DNA from 2 places in the Streptomyces cyclosori genome. Region 1 is predicted to be linked to the other one. Evidence: riboswitches for the same ligand, from Rfam matches in the RefSeq annotation. Region 1 holds a riboswitch; the other holds the start of a gene.
The links. A riboswitch is a leader RNA that binds a small molecule or an ion and turns the genes downstream of it on or off. The one in region 1 is predicted to bind cobalamin.
Positions count from the first base shown of each region.

Region 2: it holds a riboswitch for cobalamin, as region 1 does, so the genes downstream of both, AB5J87_RS24360 (CbtB domain-containing protein) here and AB5J87_RS35120 (CoA-acylating methylmalonate-semialdehyde dehydrogenase) in region 1, are expected to answer to the same signal.

Region 1 is NZ_CP163520.1:7,968,032-7,976,336, forward strand. It holds gene AB5J87_RS35100 (enoyl-CoA hydratase) at 1-409, opposite strand, end outside; gene mmsB (3-hydroxyisobutyrate dehydrogenase) at 406-1,308, opposite strand; gene AB5J87_RS35110 (enoyl-CoA hydratase/isomerase family protein) at 1,305-2,390, opposite strand; gene AB5J87_RS35115 (acyl-CoA dehydrogenase family protein) at 2,387-3,532, opposite strand; gene AB5J87_RS35120 (CoA-acylating methylmalonate-semialdehyde dehydrogenase) at 3,538-5,037, opposite strand; cobalamin riboswitch at 5,229-5,400, opposite strand; gene AB5J87_RS35125 (SDR family NAD(P)-dependent oxidoreductase) at 5,584-6,333, opposite strand; gene AB5J87_RS35130 (winged helix-turn-helix transcriptional regulator) at 6,427-6,819, shown strand; gene AB5J87_RS35135 (helix-turn-helix domain-containing protein) at 6,922-7,143, opposite strand; gene AB5J87_RS35140 (DUF2975 domain-containing protein) at 7,143-7,634, opposite strand; gene AB5J87_RS35145 (hypothetical protein) at 8,059-8,305, shown strand, end outside.
Region 2 is NZ_CP163520.1:5,507,895-5,516,199, forward strand. It holds gene AB5J87_RS24335 (hypothetical protein) at 1-1,009, opposite strand, end outside; tRNA gene AB5J87_RS24340 (tRNA-Val) at 1,179-1,250, shown strand; gene AB5J87_RS24345 (DUF6415 family natural product biosynthesis protein) at 1,363-2,205, opposite strand; gene AB5J87_RS24350 (helix-turn-helix domain-containing protein) at 2,350-3,600, opposite strand; gene AB5J87_RS24355 (DUF6879 family protein) at 3,661-4,395, opposite strand; cobalamin riboswitch at 4,692-4,828, shown strand; gene AB5J87_RS24360 (CbtB domain-containing protein) at 4,862-5,086, shown strand; gene AB5J87_RS24365 (CbtA family protein) at 5,105-5,875, shown strand; gene AB5J87_RS24370 (hypothetical protein) at 6,207-6,491, opposite strand; partial or broken gene AB5J87_RS24375 (RNA-binding S4 domain-containing protein) at 6,630-6,983, opposite strand; gene AB5J87_RS24380 (DUF2277 domain-containing protein) at 7,065-7,295, shown strand; gene AB5J87_RS24385 (DedA family protein) at 7,428-8,066, opposite strand; gene AB5J87_RS24390 (DoxX family protein) at 8,209-8,305, opposite strand, start outside.

The DNA of each region.
Region 1 (8,305 bases):
CACCCAGTTTGATCTCGGGCTGGCCGAACTTGGCGGTGTCGGCGGCCAGGAGGATGTCGCAGAGCATGGCGAGTTCACAGCCCCCGCCGAGGGCGTATCCGGCGACGGCGGCCAGGGTGGGGGTGCGGAGCTGGCCGAGGCGGTCCCAGGCGGTGAACCAGTCGGAGAGGTACATGTCCATGTAGCTCTGCGGGCGCATCTCCTTGATGTCCGCGCCGGCCGCGAAGGCTTTCGCGGAGCCGGTGAGGACGATGCAGCCCACGTCCGGGTCCCGGTCGAGCTCCTCGGTGAGGGCTACGACCTCGGTCATGACCTTCAGGTTCAGGGCGTTGAGGGCCTCGGGACGGTCGAGGGTGAGGAGGGCCACCCGCCCCTTGCGCTCCAGCAGGACGGTTTCGTAGGTGGTCATGCGGTGGTTCCGTTCTCAGGTCGCAGGGTGCGGACGATGGCCGAGAAGTCGAGGTCGGCGCCCTCGGCCGCGGCGAACGCCGCGTACATTTCGGCGGCCTTGAGGCCCAGGGGCGCCTGGAGGTCGCCCGCCCGCAGGGCGTTGGCGGCGAGGCCGAGGTCCTTGGCCATCAAGGGGGCGGCGAAGCCGGGGCGGTAGTCGCGGTTGGCGGGGCTGGCCGGGACCGGGCCGGGCACGGGGCAGTTGACGGTGAGGGCCCAGCACTGCCCGGAGGCGGTGGAGGCGACGTCATAGAGGGCCTGGTGGTCGAGGCCCAGGCTCTCGGCGAGGACGAAGGCTTCGCTGACGCCGATCATCGAGACGGCCAGGATCATGTTGTTGCAGATCTTCGCGGCCTGTCCGGCACCGGCCGCGCCGCAGTGCACGGCCTTCTTGCCCATGGCGGCGAGCAGCGGCTCGGCGGCGGCGAACTCGGCGTCGTCGCCGCCCGCCATGAAGGTGAGCGTGCCCGCCTCCGCGCCCACCACCCCGCCGGACACGGGGGCGTCCAGCCCCCGGTGACCGGCCGCGACGACGGCCTCGTGCGCGGCCCGGGCGTCGGCGACGTCGATGGTGGAGCAGTCCACGAACAGCGTGCCCGGCCGGGCGGCGGCCAGCAGGCCCTGGTCGCGGTAGAGGGAGAGGACGTGGTGGCCCGCGGGGAGCATGGTGATCACCACGTCGGCGCGGGCCGCGGCCTCCGCCGCAGAGGCCGCGGGTTCGACCCCGGTCGCGGCGGCGGAGGCCAGCAGGGCGGGGACGAGGTCGAAGCCGAGGACGCGGTGTCCGGCCTCGACGAGGCGGGCGGCCATCGGGCCGCCCATGTGGCCGAGGCCGATGAACGCGACGGTGGTGCTCACCAGACGACCTCCTGGGACGGGGCGATCGCGTCGAGGCGGAGCTCGCGCGTGCCGGGCGGGGCGAAGTAGCGGTCCACGTGTGCGGGGGTGACGTGCGCCAGCGTGGCTGGTGACCAGTGCGGGTCGCGGTCCTTGTCGATGACCTGGGCGCGGATGCCCTCCACCAGGTCGGCGGAGGCGAGCGCCGCGCAGGAGACGCGGTACTCCTGCTCCAGCACCCGCTCCAGCGGTCCCAGGTGGCGGGCCCGGCGGAGCGCGGCCAGGGTGACCTTGACGGCCGTGGGGGACTTGGACAGCAGGGTGTCGGCGGCCTCCTTGGCGGCGGGCACGCCCGAGGCCCGCAGCCGTTCGATGATCTCCTCGGCGGTGTCGGCGGCGTAGCAGTGGTCGATCCAGTCGCGGGCGGCGTCGAGCGTGCCGGGCGGTGGCTGCGTCACGTACCGCTCCAGGACGTCGTGCACCGGTGAGGTGCTCAAATCCTTTACGAGAGGCGGCAGTTGCGAGGACGGTACGAAATGGTCGGCGAGCCCGCACAGCAGCGCGTCGGCGGCGCCCACGGGAGCCCCGGTCAACGCGAGGTGGGTGCCGAGTTCTCCGGGGGCCAGGGCGAGGAGATACGTACCGCCGACGTCGGGGACGAAGCCGATCCCGGTCTCGGGCATCGCGACCTTGGACCGCTCGGTGACGATGCGGACGCTGCCGTGGGCCGAGACGCCGACTCCGCCGCCCATCACGATGCCGTCCATGAGGGCGACGTACGGTTTGGGGTAGCGGGCGATGAGCGCGTTGAGCCGGTACTCGTCCCGCCAGAAGTCCGCCGAGGCGGTACCGCCCGTGCGGGCGTCCTCGTGGATCGCGCGGATGTCGCCGCCCGCGCACAGGCCCCGCTCGCCGGCGCCGTCGATGACGACCTGTGCGACGCGGGGATCGTCGGCCCAGGCCGAGAGCGCCTCATCGATCCGGAGCACCATGGGATGGGTCAGGGCGTTGAGGGCCTTGGGGCGGTTGAGGGTGATGTGGGCGGCGTGGCCCTCGGTCCGCAGCAGGACGTGGTCGTGTGCGGGATGGGGGGTGTGGTTCATCGCAGGGTCTCCGTCAGTCCGCGCGCGACGATCACGCGCATGACCTCGTTGGTGCCTTCGAGGATCTGGTGGACGCGCAGGTCGCGGACGATCTTCTCGATGCCGTACTCGCTCAAATAGCCGTAACCGCCGTGCAGTTGGAGCGCGGCGTCGGCCACCGCGTAGCCGGTGTCGGTGGCGAACCGCTTGGCCATCGCGCACAGGCGGGGAGCCAGCGGATCACCCGTGTCCAGGGCTTCGGCGGCTTGGCGGACCAGCGCCCGGGCGGCGGCCAGCTCGGTGGCCATGTCGGCCAGGCGGAACTGGAGCGCCTGGCGCTCCAGCAGTCGGCTGCCGAACGCCTCGCGGTCCGCCAGATGGGTCAGCGAGCGGTCGAGGGCGCTCTGGGCGCCGCCGAGCGAGCAGGCGGCGATGCCGAGCCGGCCGCCGTTGAGGCCGTTCATGGCGATGCGGAACCCGTCGCCCTCCGCGCCGAGCCGCCGGTCGGCGGGGACGCGGACGCCGTCGAGGACCACCTGGCGCGTCGGCTGGGCGTTCCAGCCCATCTTGCGTTCGTTGGGCCCGAAGGAGACGCCCGGGTCCTCGCGTGCGACGACGAACGCGGAGATGCCGCCCGGACCCGGTGCACCGGTGCGGGCCATGACCACATAGAGGCCGGCGGACCCGGCCCCCGAGATGAACTGCTTGACGCCGCTCAGCACGTAGTGGTCGCCCTGCCGCTCGGCGCGGGTGGACAGCGCGGCGGCGTCCGAACCCGCGCCCGGTTCGGTCAGGCAGTAGCTGCCCAGGGTGGCCGCGGAGCACAGGTGGGGCAGCCAGCGGGCGCGCTGGGCGCCGTCGCCGTAGCGGTCGATCATCCAGGCGACCATGTTGTGGATGGAGAGGTACCCGGCGATGGACGGGCAGCCCGTCGCGAGCGTCTCGAAGACGAGGACGCCGTCGCTGCGGGACAGGGCCGAACCGCCGTGCTCCTCGCGGACGTACACACCGGCGAGCCCGAGTGCGGCGGCCCGCTGGATGACGTCGATGGGGAAGTGCTTGTCCTGGTCCCAGGCGACGGCATGGGGGGCCAGCTGCTCCTGGGCGAAGTCGAGGGTGACCTCGGCCAGGGCGAGCTGGTCCTTGGTGAGGGTGGAGGTCATGGCGCTCACCCCATCGTCGGGATGGTGAAGCTCGCGCCCTCCTTGACCCCGGAGGGCCAGCGCGAGGTGACGGTCTTGGTGCGGGTGTAGAAGCGGATCGAGTCCGGTCCGTGCTGGTTGAGGTCCCCGAACCCGGACCGCTTCCAGCCGCCGAAGGTGTGGTACGCGACGGGCACCGGGATGGGGACGTTGACGCCGACCATGCCGGTGTTGACCCGGCGGGTGAACTCGCGGGCGGTGTCCCCGTCGCGGGTGAAGACGGCCACACCGTTGCCGTACGGGTGCTCGCTGGGCAGGCGCAGCGCCTCCTCGAAGTCGGCGGCCCGCACGACGGTGAGTACGGGGCCGAAGATCTCCTCGCGGTAGACGCGCATCTGCGGGGAGACGCGGTCGAAGAGGGTGGCGCCCGCGAAGTAGCCGTTCTCGTGACCGGGCAGGGTGAACCCGCGCCCGTCCACGACGAGTTCGGCGCCCTCGTTCACCCCGATGTCGACGTAGCGGTTCACCCGGTCCAGGGCGTCGCGGCTGACCAGGGGACCGAAGTCCGCCTCCGGGTCGTCGGAGCGGCCGATCTTGAGGGTGGCGATCCGGTCCTTGAGGGCGGTGACCAGGCGGTCCGCCGTCTCCTCGCCCACGGGTACGGCCACGGAGATGGCCATGCAGCGCTCGCCCGCCGAGCCGTATCCGGCGCCGATCAGTGCGTCCACGGCCTGGTCGAGGTCGGCGTCGGGCATCACGACCATGTGGTTCTTGGCGCCGCCGAAGCACTGGGCGCGCTTGCCGTGCGCGGCGGCGGTGGCGTAGATGTGCGCGGCGATCGGGGTGGAGCCGACGAAGCCGACGGCCTGGACGCGCGGGTCCTCCAGGAGCGTGTCGACGGCTTCCTTGCCGCCGTTGACGACGTTCAGCACGCCCGGCGGCAGGCCCGCCTCCAAGAACAGCTCCGCGAGGCGCAGCGGTACGGACGGATCGCGCTCGGACGGCTTGAGGATGAAGGCGTTGCCGCAGGCCAGGGCGGGGGCGGCCTTCCAGAGCGGGATCATCGCCGGGAAGTTGAACGGGGTGATGCCGGCGACCACGCCGAGCGGGCCGCGCAGCGAGTGCACGTCGATGCCGGTGCCGGCGTTGTCGGTGAACTCGCCCTTGAGCAGGTGCGGGATCCCCGCGGCGAACTCGACCACCTCCAGGCCGCGTTGCAGGTCGCCGTGGGCGTCGGCGATCGTCTTGCCGTGCTCGGCCGACAGCAGGCGGGCCAGCGCGTCGCGCTCGCCCTCGACGAGCTGGAGGAAGCGCAGCAGGACGCGGGCGCGCCGCTGGGGGTTCCACTGGCCCCAATCGGCCTGCGCTGACTCGGCGTTGGCGATCGCCGCCTCGGTGTCGGCGCGCCCGGCCAGCGGGACGCGGGCCTGGACGGCGCCGGTGTTCGGGTCGTGGACGTCGGAGAAGAGCCCGGACGTGCCGGTGGTGTGCTTTCCGCCGATGAAGTGGGTGAGTTCTCGGACCATGGATGCCTGCTCTCGTCAGGTCGGCTCCGGGGATGGCACGGCTGGCCGGCGGACGGCACCCGGATCGGGGTGCGCCGCTGCGGCGGGCCGTGAGAACTACGAGCGCGCGGACGTGGTGTGTGCGCGCTCCGCCGGATCACCAGGGTCGTGGGTACAAACCGGTGCCATGCGTGTCTGCTCCATCCTCGTGGACAACACGGAACATCCGCGGCCGGTATCCTGACTCCCGGATCACCATGTGCCGCCCGCCTTCCCGACAGACCTCGTCAGTGGCGTGTGGATGGCAGCACACTCCCCGGTCACAGTGGCGGGACCGTGCCGGATTCACACCGGCTTCCCTGCACCGCGGACCTACTTCCCCGAAGATATAGTTGGACGTCCTAGTAAGTCCAGAGCTTCCCTGACGCGCCTACAGCCGGACCACGCGCATCGTCTCCCTCCTCCCGGCGGCCACCGGCATCGTTGCGGGCCCCGGGCGCGCCGCTGACCTGGCCGGACGCGCCCCTTGGGGTCCGGGCCGCCGGCGGGCCCGTGACTGACGAAGCGTCAGCGCATGCCGCCGGAGGCGAGGATGACGTCTCCGGTGATCCAGCGGGCGTCGTCGGAAGCCAGGAAGGCGACCAGCGGGCCGTAGTCCTCCGGGGTGCCCGTGCGGCCCAGCGGAGTGTCGGCGATCGCCTGCGCTTCCTGTGCCGAGCCCGGGAATCCCATCGCCCTGCTGCCCTCGGTGTCGGAGGGGCCGGGCATGATCGCGTTGACCCGGATGCCGCGCGGGCCCAGCTCCTTGGCCGCGACGATGGTGAACGCGTTGACGGCGCTCTTGGACGCGACATACAGCGAGGCGTACGACGGGTGGGTGAGGGTGCCCGCCGTCGAGACGTTGATGATGGACGCGGCGTCGATGTCGTCCTGCGCGGCCAGGGCCTGGGTGGTGAGGATCGGGCCCAGCAGGTTCGTGTTCATCTCACGCTGGAACTCTTCCTCGGTGATGTGCGACAGCGGTGCGAACGTGACGACCGCCGCGTTGTTCACGAGCACGTCGACCGGCCCGTACTCCTCGCGCGCACGGTCGAACAGTTCGCGCACGTCGTCACCGCGGGTCACGTCCGCCCGGACCGCGATGGCCCGGCCGCCCTTGGCGGCGATGTCCGCGACGACCCGCTCGGCGCCCGCCGCGTCCTCGCGGTAGTTGACCACGACGGCCGCGCCGCTCCCCGCCAGCGCCTTGGCGATCCCCGCGCCGAGACCCTTCGACGCACCGGTGACGATCGCCGTACGCGTGTTGTTGCTGCTCACAGTGGCTCCTTGAACGTTGGTGCTGGTGAAAGTCACCGTAGGAAAGGTGCTTACTGCGGGGAAGTACGTACTTTTTTGTAACCTGATGACGTGATGGAAACTGAGCAGGTCGCGACGGCCGCCCGACTCCTGGCCCACGACACCTTCGACAACAAGTGCGTGCTCCGGCCGATCATGGATCAGACGACGAGCCGCTGGGCGACGCTGATCATCTCGGCCCTCATCGCGGGCCCGCACCGCTTCGCGCAGCTGCACCAACGAGTGGGTGGCATAAGCCAGAAGATGCTGTCGCAGAACCTCAAGGCGCTGGCCCGGGCCGGGCTCGTCGACCGCGAGGTCGCACCCACCAACCCGCCCCAGGTCACCTACACGTTGACGGAGCTCGGCGTCAGCCTGGCCGGGCCGCTGACCGAACTCATCCACTGGTTCGGCCGCCACGGAGACGAACTCCTCGCCGCCCAGGAGCAGTACGACAGCCGGCAGTAGCCGCCCCGCGCCTGACGGTCCGGGAGCCCTGGCACGTGTGCGCTGTCCGCCGAGTCCTCTGTGCCTCGCGGCAGGAGTACGGCTGCCGGTCCGTCCCGCGCGTCAGGCGTCTGCGGCGTCCTCGCCTTCCCAGCGCAGGAGGTCGCCCGGCTGGCAGTCGAGTACCTCGCAGAGCGCGGCGAGCGTCGCGAAGCGTACGGCTTTGGCGCGGCCGTTCTTCAGTACGGCGAGGTTGGCGGGGGTGATCCCTATGCGGTCCGCGAGTTCCCCCACGGACATCTTGCGTTTGGCCAGCATGACGTCGATGTCGACGGCGATCGGCATCAAATCACCGCGTCCAGCTCTGCCTGCATCTGTGCCGCCTCGCCGTCGCGTGCGACGGCTTGGGCGAGCAGCATGCGCAGGACGAGCACGAGAAGTGCGACTCCCAGGATGGCCACGCCGATCCCGCCCATGATGAGGGTGACGCCGGGGTCGTCCCGCTGGCCCGGGGCATTGACGCCCGTGACGGTGAACCACACGAGGGCAGCCGCCACGATCGATCCGATCACGCCGTCCACGTACCGGAAAGCGGCGTGGGAGAACACCGTCCCGCGCCGCACCATCGTCACCAGCCGCCATACGCAGACGAGGGCGACCTGCACCGACACCATGCCCACGATGGTGATCACCCGCAGGGCGGTCAGCGGTACCGAACCGTCCTCGGGATCGTTTCCGCTGATCAGCGTCCACATCATCATGGTCTGTACGAACGCGGTGCCCGCGAGCACCACCGCGAGCACGCCGCGCAGCGCCCGTACGGTCAGCTTTCCCATGCCACACCCTTCCATCGAATCACGATGTAAATCTATCGAGATTCGATAGGTAGGGCAAGCGGGGTGCTCCACGGGCCGGGCGCCGCCCGCGCCTCCGATCGCATGGCGGCCTTGTGGTGCTCTGCGGATGGCCGACCCTTGCAATGCCGCACAGGAAATGTTGAGGACTGGAATTCGGCGTCTTGATGGAAAAGGCAACAATAATTCGAGCGAGTAGCCGGGAATCCTGTGATCCGGCAGGGGCGGAAGTCCTTGCCGGAAGGCCATTGGTCCTCGCTCGTCCGAGGGTTTGCGAGTAACAGTTTCGTGAAGCGACATAGGGCTGCCCGTTACGTTTCCTACTTGGGAGCGCAATACCAGCCCTTTACCTTTTTTCTGTCCGAACGAACGGCGGCGCTCAGCCGCTTGAGACAGGAGAAAAACCGTGAAGGCCAGCCGCCGCACCATGTTCCGTACCGCCGCGATCGCCGCAGGTACGGTGACTGCCGTAGCCCTGCCGATGGGGGCCGCCTTCGCCGACTCCCCGGCCGCGCCGGGCTCCCACCCCACGAATTCGGTCGTCCAGCCGGAGAACCCGGACCGGCCGGAGACCACCCCGGACACCAAGCCGGAGAGCAGGCCCGAGGACAAGCCCGAGACCACCCCGGACATCAAGCCCGGTCCCGAGACGA
Region 2 (8,305 bases), 2.5 Mb from region 1:
CCTCCGCCAGCTTCTCCTCGGCCTGCCGTACGTTGGCGAGCGCCTGGTCCGGGACGTGCTGGAGGTCCTGCCAGCAGGCGGCGGAGAACCGGCGCCGCAGCTCGCTGAGGACCGGGTCGACGGTCCCGGCGCGGGTGGTCAGCGCCTGTGCGCGGGTGCGCAGCGAGACGAGGCGGTGGTCGATCTCGGCGGCCCGCTCGGGCAGCCGCTCGGACTCGGCGCGCACGCCCTCGGCCTCGCGCAGCACCCGCTCGGCCCGCTCCAGGGTCTCGGGCACGCCGTGCTGTCCGGCGCCCTGGTTGAGCCTGGTCAGCTCGGGCGCGAGGGCCGCGAGCCGGGCGGCCAGATCGTCCGCTCTCAGTCCGGACGCCCGCACCGAATCGAGAGCGGTGCTCGCGGCGAGGAGCGCCTGTCGCGCCCGCTCCACGGCCGGGGCGAGCCGCGCCAGCTGGGCCTCGGCGGTGGAGAGCAGCGGGCCCAGGCTCTGCTCGAACCGGTCGAGCTCGCCCTTGACCCGGACGAGGTCGTCCTTGGCCCGGGTCAGCTCGCCGCGGGCCCGGGAGGCCACCGAGGCGTCCAGGTCGTCGCGGTCCAGGTCGTGCGCGTCCACCGCGGTGATGTAGTCGTTGCTGACCTCGTCGATCCGGCGCCCGAGCGCCGCGAAGTCGTCCACGGCCTTGCGGGCGCGCGGCGAACCGTCCACCGCGGTGATCGTCTCGATGGAGATCCGCAGATCGCGCTGGGCGGTGTCCAGCTCGTAGAAGGCGGCGGCAGCCGCGTCCTTGGCGGCCTGCGCGTCGGCCCGCACGCTCTCGCCGCGCCCCCCGAACCACCGCCGCGTCCCGCCCCCGGCGAACGCGCCGGGCAGCAGCGCGGCGCCCAGCACCAGCGGCAGGGCGGCCAGCGCCAGCGTGTCGGCGACGACCCGCCGCGCGCTCGCGGCCCGCGTCACGGGTCCGGGGACGGGGGCACCGGCTCCGCTGTCCGGCCGCGCGTGTGTCGCCGTCACATCCCTCTCCCGTGCCGTGTCCGCCTGCGGGTTCATTCTCCCACCTGGTACTGACGAACACACCGCCCGATTAGTTCGCACCCGGCCCCGTCCCACCCGCCGCGCCCATGGGTTTGCGGCCCCGGCCCGGACGCCATGTACGCTGTTCCCTCATCCACGGATGTGCCACGGGCGTGTAGCTCAGGGGTAGAGCGCTGCTCTTACAAAGCAGATGTCGGCGGTTCGAAACCGTCCATGCCCACCGTGACGCTCCCCAGCAGGTGGGAGCGTGTGTGACGGCCCCTCAGTCCTGATCGACTGAGGGGCCGTTTCCGTGAGCGGAATCCACCGGGGTCCCCCCCGCCCGGGGGCGGTCATCGGGACGCTGTCGGCGTACCGAGGGTGTGCAGCAGCCGTACGGTGTCGACGCAGCATCTGGCGAGGCGCTGGGCGTGGGCGTACTGCTGCGAGAGGTCTTCCGCCGCGCTGTCGAGGCCGAGCTGGCGGTGTGCCTCGGTGACGCCGAGGAGGGTGCGGCTGCGTGCGGGATCGTCCGCTTCCAGGCGGGCCTCGGCGTCCTGGAGGGCGGGCAGCAGCACCATCAGGTGCCCGCGGCAGCGCAGTGTCCGCACGACGGCGTCGTCCAGCGACAGGGTGCGGGCACGGGCGGGTGCCCCGTCGAGGAGGCTCCGGCACTCCAGCGCGATGCCGTCCAGGTCGGGCCGGACGGGGTCGGGGACGCCGGGTCCGGCGGCCCGGCGGCGGCCGAGGCGGATGACGGCGTCGATGCCGGTGGGCGGGCAGTGGTCCTCGCGGTGGCGGGGCGGGCAGATCCAGTACGGTCCCGGCCGGGCGGTGCGGTGCGGTGCGGGGACGCCGAGCCAGGTCGTCCCGGGGGTGAGCAGCTGGGCGTCCGGGGTGTTGTGGTGGGCGCAGGTGCCGGGCGGTACGAGGACGTAGTACGAGACGCTCGCGGCGTAGGCGTCGTGGATGACGGGCCCGCCCAGCGTGCGGGCCAGATAGGCGCCGACCGTTCCGGGGTCGCCGCTCTGTGCGGCGGCATGGATGATCGCGGCGCCGATCCGGACGGCGCCGAAGACGCGGCCGGTGGGCAGCAGCGCGAGGCCGTGCCTCGTCCACTCCTGGCGGGCGGTCGCGGGGGTGGGGTGCGCGGAGGCGAGCCAGTCGGAGACCGACCTGGTGGCCTGGTCCGTCATGACGAGATCACCGCCGTCACGTCGGTGCTGTGGCCTGTGCAGATCGGAATGGCGAACACGGGAGCCCCTCGTCGGTGAAGTGATCCTCCTCATCGACCGTAGGGGGGTGCTCCCAGAGGAGAGGACACGATCCGTGTCCCCTCTTCACGCGGCGAGCAGGCCGACCTTCGTGGCGAGCTCGGCCGCACGGCGCCGCCGGTCACCGACCTTCGACTCCACCTCTTCGAGGATGATCGACTTCGCGTAGCCGTTGTAGCGGACCGTCTCCGGCGCCGCCGCGAACGCCTTGCCGAGAGCCGCGATCGCCACTTCCGGCTGCCCGTCCAGCCGGAATCCGCGCGCCTCCTCGATCCGGTGCCGGGCCCGGCGCGGCCGGGACGGGATCGTCGCGCTGTCCGCCCGCCCGGCCTGCCTCACCGACTCCGGACCAGCGTGCAGCTCGACCGCCACGGTCACCGCGTGCGCGCCCATGATGGCGCGGGAGAACGACGTCACTGGATGGAAGTAGTCGGCCGGCAGACGCCCGGCCATTTCCCGTGCTCTGTCCCAGTGCCCCCAGGCGACACCCTTGTCCCCGCGGCGGGCTGCCGTGTACCCGGCCTCGAACGTGAGGGCTCCAGCGATCGCCAACACGGGAGCGGACGCGTCGGGCAGAAGAGGTGCCAGATACCGGAGGGCCTCGTCCGTGACCGCGTCGGCAGCGTCGTAATGACCCGGTCCTGAGTCGCGGTGCGCCTGCGCCATCAACCATGCGGCGACACCCACGGAGTGGGGATCGTCGCTCTGCTGGGCTGCGACCATGCCGCGCTCGGCAACTCGCCACAGCAGGCTGCTGTCGGGCTGGTAGGCCACGAAGAACTGCGACAGTGAGTAGACCTCGGCCAGCACTGCCTGCGCCGCCCGCCATTCGGCGGGCTGCCGTGCCTGGCGCACGGCGAGCTGCGCGTCCTCGATGAGGCTCGGCAGCAGTTCGCCGATGACTTCGCGATGGTTGGGCGCCGAGTGCCGCTGCGACCATGCTCGTTCGAGCCGGGCTCGAAGGTGTGCGGCGGGCGGGGCCTCCCTGGTCGTGGTGAGCGGGTACGCGTCGACGGCGGCCCGTACGGCTGCGAGCCGCGGGTGCCCGGGGCCGATGAACAGATCGACGTGCATGTCCGGGCGGCCGGTCAGGTCGGCCAGGTCGCGGACCCGCAGAGCCTCTGCGACGAGCATGACCATTTCCACCCCGGGCGGCTGGAGCTGGCCGTTCTCGATTCGCTTGACCCAGGACGGCGACATGCCGACCAGCCCAGCGATGACTGTGCGGGTCATGCCTCGGCGCTCGCGGAGGATCTGCATCCTCTGGCCGAACTTGAGCGGGTCGATGTAGGGGTCCGGGGTAGCGGCAGATGACACGGGCTTGCCCTTCATCTCTGTGCAGCTAGTCGCTTCACAGGGTATGGGGCAGCGCCCCTCTCATGTGAGCCCCGTCGACGTACCGCCCGGGTTGCGGGCCGCGTGGTGCCAGGCCGCGTCGCGTGACTGGCAGGCGGACAGGACCTCGGGCGGGTCCTCGGTGACGTACACGCCGAGCGTGGCGTCGTTCTCGTCGAACGCGAAACGGGCCAGGACGCGGGAGTCGAAGAGCCAGAAGTCGTGTTCCGGCAGGCGCAGTTCCCGGGCCCGGGTGCGTGTGAGGTAGCGGATGTCCTCTCCTGCGGCCCTGTTGCCCGGCGCGCTCGCGAGGAGGAAGCGCTGCCCGTCCGTGGCCGGTTCGTCGAGGAGCCGCACCCGCTCGAACCGCTTCCCGGCGGCGGTCTGCTCGGCGACGTTCTCCCGCCACGCGTTCGGGGGCTCTGCGGCGATGTCCTCGCCCGCCTGCCAGCGGGCCCACTTGGCGCTGTCGCGGTCGGTGGCGTAGCCGCGGCGGGTCTCCAGTCGCCAAGCCGTGTGCCGGAACTCCCTGAACAGGGCGGCAATGGCAGAGAACGGCTGGAGCCCGGGCGCGGCCGTACGGGGCGCGTACTGGGAGAGGAGGTCGCGCGGCACGCGGACGAACGTCTCGTTGGCCTGCACGTCACGCAGCTGAACCAGATGTTCCGGGTCGGTCTCGCGGTTGCCCTGGACCAGGATCTCGCCGGTCCCAGGGATCTCGTACAGGGCCGGGCAGTTGCCGTCGTCACTGGTGGTGCCGATGAACCGGAGCGTCATGGGGTCCTCCATCTGCGGCATGGAGGACCAGGATGCGGTGGACGACGTGGGTCCGGGTGCGGATTGCGGCGGATTGCGAATCCGGGCCGGATCGGTTGCACAGGGCCGCTGCCCCCGCAGCCCCCCGCCCGCCGGAGGGGGCCTCCTGCCGTCCGGGCGGGCCCGAGGGCCCGTCCCACGGTGAGATCAACATCACGCGTACGGCCACGGGCCGAGCGGAACACCGGCGTTCACGCACTTGGCGCGGGGGTTGTGCATCCGTGCGCCATGGCGTTGGGGGGCGTCGCACGGTACGGTCACGTCGACATAAGGACGGTGTGAAGGAAGCCCGGTGCAATTCCGGCACGGTCGCGCCACTGTGAACCCGGTCGAGCCCCTCCCCAGGGGCGAGGGCGGGAGAGTCAGACCCACCACCGTCATCACAGGCACCAATGACCGGGACGCGTGTTCCCCAGGAGGTTCTGCCATGGCACTCTCCGCCGCCCCTGCGCCCGATGCGCCGGCGACGCCCGCCATCACCCCGATAACCCTGAAGGCGATCGCCCCCTGGGCGCTCTTCTTCGGCATCCTCATGCTCGTCCTGCTCTACTTCGTCGGCGCCGAGCAGGGCGCCACGAGCCTCGTGTCGGGTGAGAACGTGCACGAGTGGCTCCACGACGGGCGCCATCTGCTCGGCTTCCCCTGCCACTGAGACCAGGGGTACCGACTCGTGAACTCCCTGTCCGTCAGGGCCCTCCTGGTCCGCGGCATGCTCGCCGGCCTCGCGGCCGGCGTGCTGGCGCTCGTCGTCGCCTACCTCCTCGGTGAGCCCCGCGTCGACTCGGCCATCTCGTTCGAGGACGCGCACGCGCACGAACACGGCGAGGAAGTGTTCAGCCGCACGCTCCAGTCCACCGGCGGCCTCGCCACCGGCGTGCTGGTCTTCGGCGTGGCGGTGGGCGGCATCGCCGCCCTCGCGTTCTGCGTCGCGCTCGGCCGCATCGGCCGTTTCGGGGCGCGCGCCACGGCGGCGTTCGTCTCGCTCGGCGCGTTCCTCACCGTCTATCTGGTGCCGTTCCTGAAGTACCCGGCGAACCCGCCGTCCGTCGGTGACCCCGACACCATCGGCAAACGCACCGCCCTGTACTTCCTGATGATCGCGCTGAGCGTGCTGCTGGCCGTCGCCGCCGTGATCCTCGGCAAGCGGCTGGCACCCCGCCTGGGCAACTGGAACGCGACCGTCGCCGCGGCGGGCGCCTTCCTGGTCGCGGTCGGGCTCGCCTACGCGTTCCTGCCCGCCGTCAACGAGGTGCCGAAGGACTTCCCGGCGATGCTGCTGTGGCAGTTCCGGCTCGCGGCCCTCGCCATCCAGCTCACCCTGTGGGCCGGCTTCGGGCTGCTCTTCGGCCATCTCGCCGAGCGGCTGCTGGTGCCGGCGCCCGCCGCGGCCGGGTCCGCCACGGGCACGGCCGCCAAGAGCCCGGCGGCGTCCGCCCACTGAGCCCGCGCCGGGCGCGCGGCGCACGCACAAGGGCCCCGGACCGCTCGGTCCGGGGCCCTCGCGCGCGTGGGCCGTGCCCGGCGCCTAAGCGTGCGCGGCGGCGCCGGGCGGGTGCTGGTGGCGCCGGTTCGGCACTGGATCGGTGCCGGTTGGGCCCGGACCGGTCCTGGATCGGTGCCGGTTCGGGCCGGTTCGGTGCCGGTGGCGCTGGATCGGTCGCGGTGACCTCGCTCCGGTCACCCTGGGCGTCGTTCCGCGCGTACGCCGTGCGCGTCGGTGCCGGTCCGGTCCTCGTACGTCGGGTACGTCGGTGCCGGGTCCGGCCGCCGGTTCAGTCCGGGCGGCGCAGCGAGAACAGCCGGAGCTGCCGCTCCCTGCGATAACGCCGCTCCCACCGGTCCATACGGTCCCGGCGGTCGCGGTACGACCGGTAGTCGTTGTCCTGGCCGCGGCCGGAGCCACCGCCTCCGGACGAGCCGCCGGTCGGTGCCGTGGAGCGGCCACGGCGTGGGACGCTGAAGAGTACGGCCACCACGGCGACGCACAGCACGATGCCGCCGAGACTGAAGCCGAAGCCGTACAGGACCAGCGCCAGTACGAGCATCCACAGGATCATGGCGTGTTCCTCTAGGGACGGATCGGGGGCTCCCCTCGCCCCCAGGGCCCTCCAACTTACTCCGCGAGGGCGGGAGTTGGCCTCCGAGTTACGTTCTGGCCAACCGCGCGCCCCGGTTCCGCCCCGGCCGCGACCCGGCTACAGCCCCCGCAGCCGCTCCATGTCCCGGCGGTCCCGCTTGGTCGGGCGCCCCATGCCCCGGTCGCGCACCCCGGCGGCGAGCACATCGGCGCGCGCGGGCGGCGGCGGGCTGTTGTCGACGTAGGTCTCGGCCGCGATCGCCGCGCCCACCCGCTTGCGGATGACCCGCGAGACCACCACGATCCGCTCGCGCCCCTCCAGGCGCAGCCGCACCTCGTCGCCCACCTTCACGGTGTGCGCGGGCTTGACCCGCTCGCCGTTGAGCTGCACGTGCCCGGCGCGGCAGGCCGTCGCCGCCATGGAGCGCGTCTTGGTGAGCCGCACCGACCAGATCCAGCTGTCGATCCGTACGGGCCCCTCGGAGATCCCCTCTGCTGCCATGCCCCCGACTCTAGACCCGCCGTTGTCAGTGGCACCCGTCACACTGGGGGCATGTGCAGAAGCATCAAGACGCTCAGGCCCCCGGCCCTCCCCGAAGAGGCCACCGACGAGGAGATCCGCGCGGCGGCCCTGCAGTACGTGCGCAAGGTCTCCGGCTTCCGCGCGCCCGCCGCGCACAACCGCGAGGTCTTCGACCGGGCGGTCGACGAGATCGCGCGGGCCACGGCCGAGCTGCTCGAAGGACTGGAGATACGGGGAGTGCCGGTCAGGACGTCGGCCTGACCGCGACGGCCTGACCGCGACGGTGTGACGGCGTCGGCGCGACCGCGGCCGTGCGGCGCCCGCGAGGGGCGGCGCCGGGCGTGCGCGCGTGCGCGTGACCGGCCGGGCGCGTACGGGCCCGTGGGCGCCGTTTCAGGCGGCCGGGCTGGCGGCGGTGGCGGCCGGGCGGCGCATCACATACGCGGCCAGTGACCCGGCGGCGAACAGGGCGAAGACGGAGATGCCCGTGCCGAGCCACGTCGCGCCGAGCCAGCGCCCGCCGAAGTAGCCGAGGCCGACGCTGTAACCGGCCCAGGCGACCCCGGCCAGCGCGGACCACGGGAGGAACTCGCGGGGGGTGCGGTGCGCGGCGCCCGCGCCGAGCGAGACGACGGACCGGCCCGCCGGGGCGAACCGGGCGATGACGACGAGCGCGCCACCGCCCCGGCTGAGGGCGGCGCCGAGTCGTTCCTGCGCGCGCGTCAGCCTGCGGGAGCGGGAGATGGCCCGGTCGAGCCGGGCTCCGCCGCGCCAGGCGAGCCGGTAGGCGACGAGGTCCCCGATGACGGAGGCCGCGGCGGCGCAGCCCGCGAGGAGCAGCAGGTCGGGTACGTCACGTATGGCGTGCGGGGCGCCCGCGGCGGTGGTCGAGCCGGCCGCCGCCGAGGTCGCGGCGGTGATCACCAGCACCCCGCTGGGCAGGACGGGGAGGAACACGTCCAGGAGAACGGAGACAGTCACCACGGCGTAAATCCATGGGCTGCCGGTCAGCGACCCCACACTCTCCAGCACTTCGCCCCCCGAACGGAATGCGCCCCGTGGACGCTGGTCTGCGGCCGGGACGCCGTACAGCCGTACAGCGTACGCCTGGGGCGCAAGGGGTTTCCGTTCGGGGGTGGTGCCACCGGGGCGCCGGTGAGGGGGTGCGGCGGGGTCAGCGCGCCGAGCCGGCCGGGGCCGGTGCGGCGGCGGTGCCGGTCACCTCGGCGGCGCCGCGCCTGGCGAACAGCTGGTCCAGGGCGAGCGCGCCG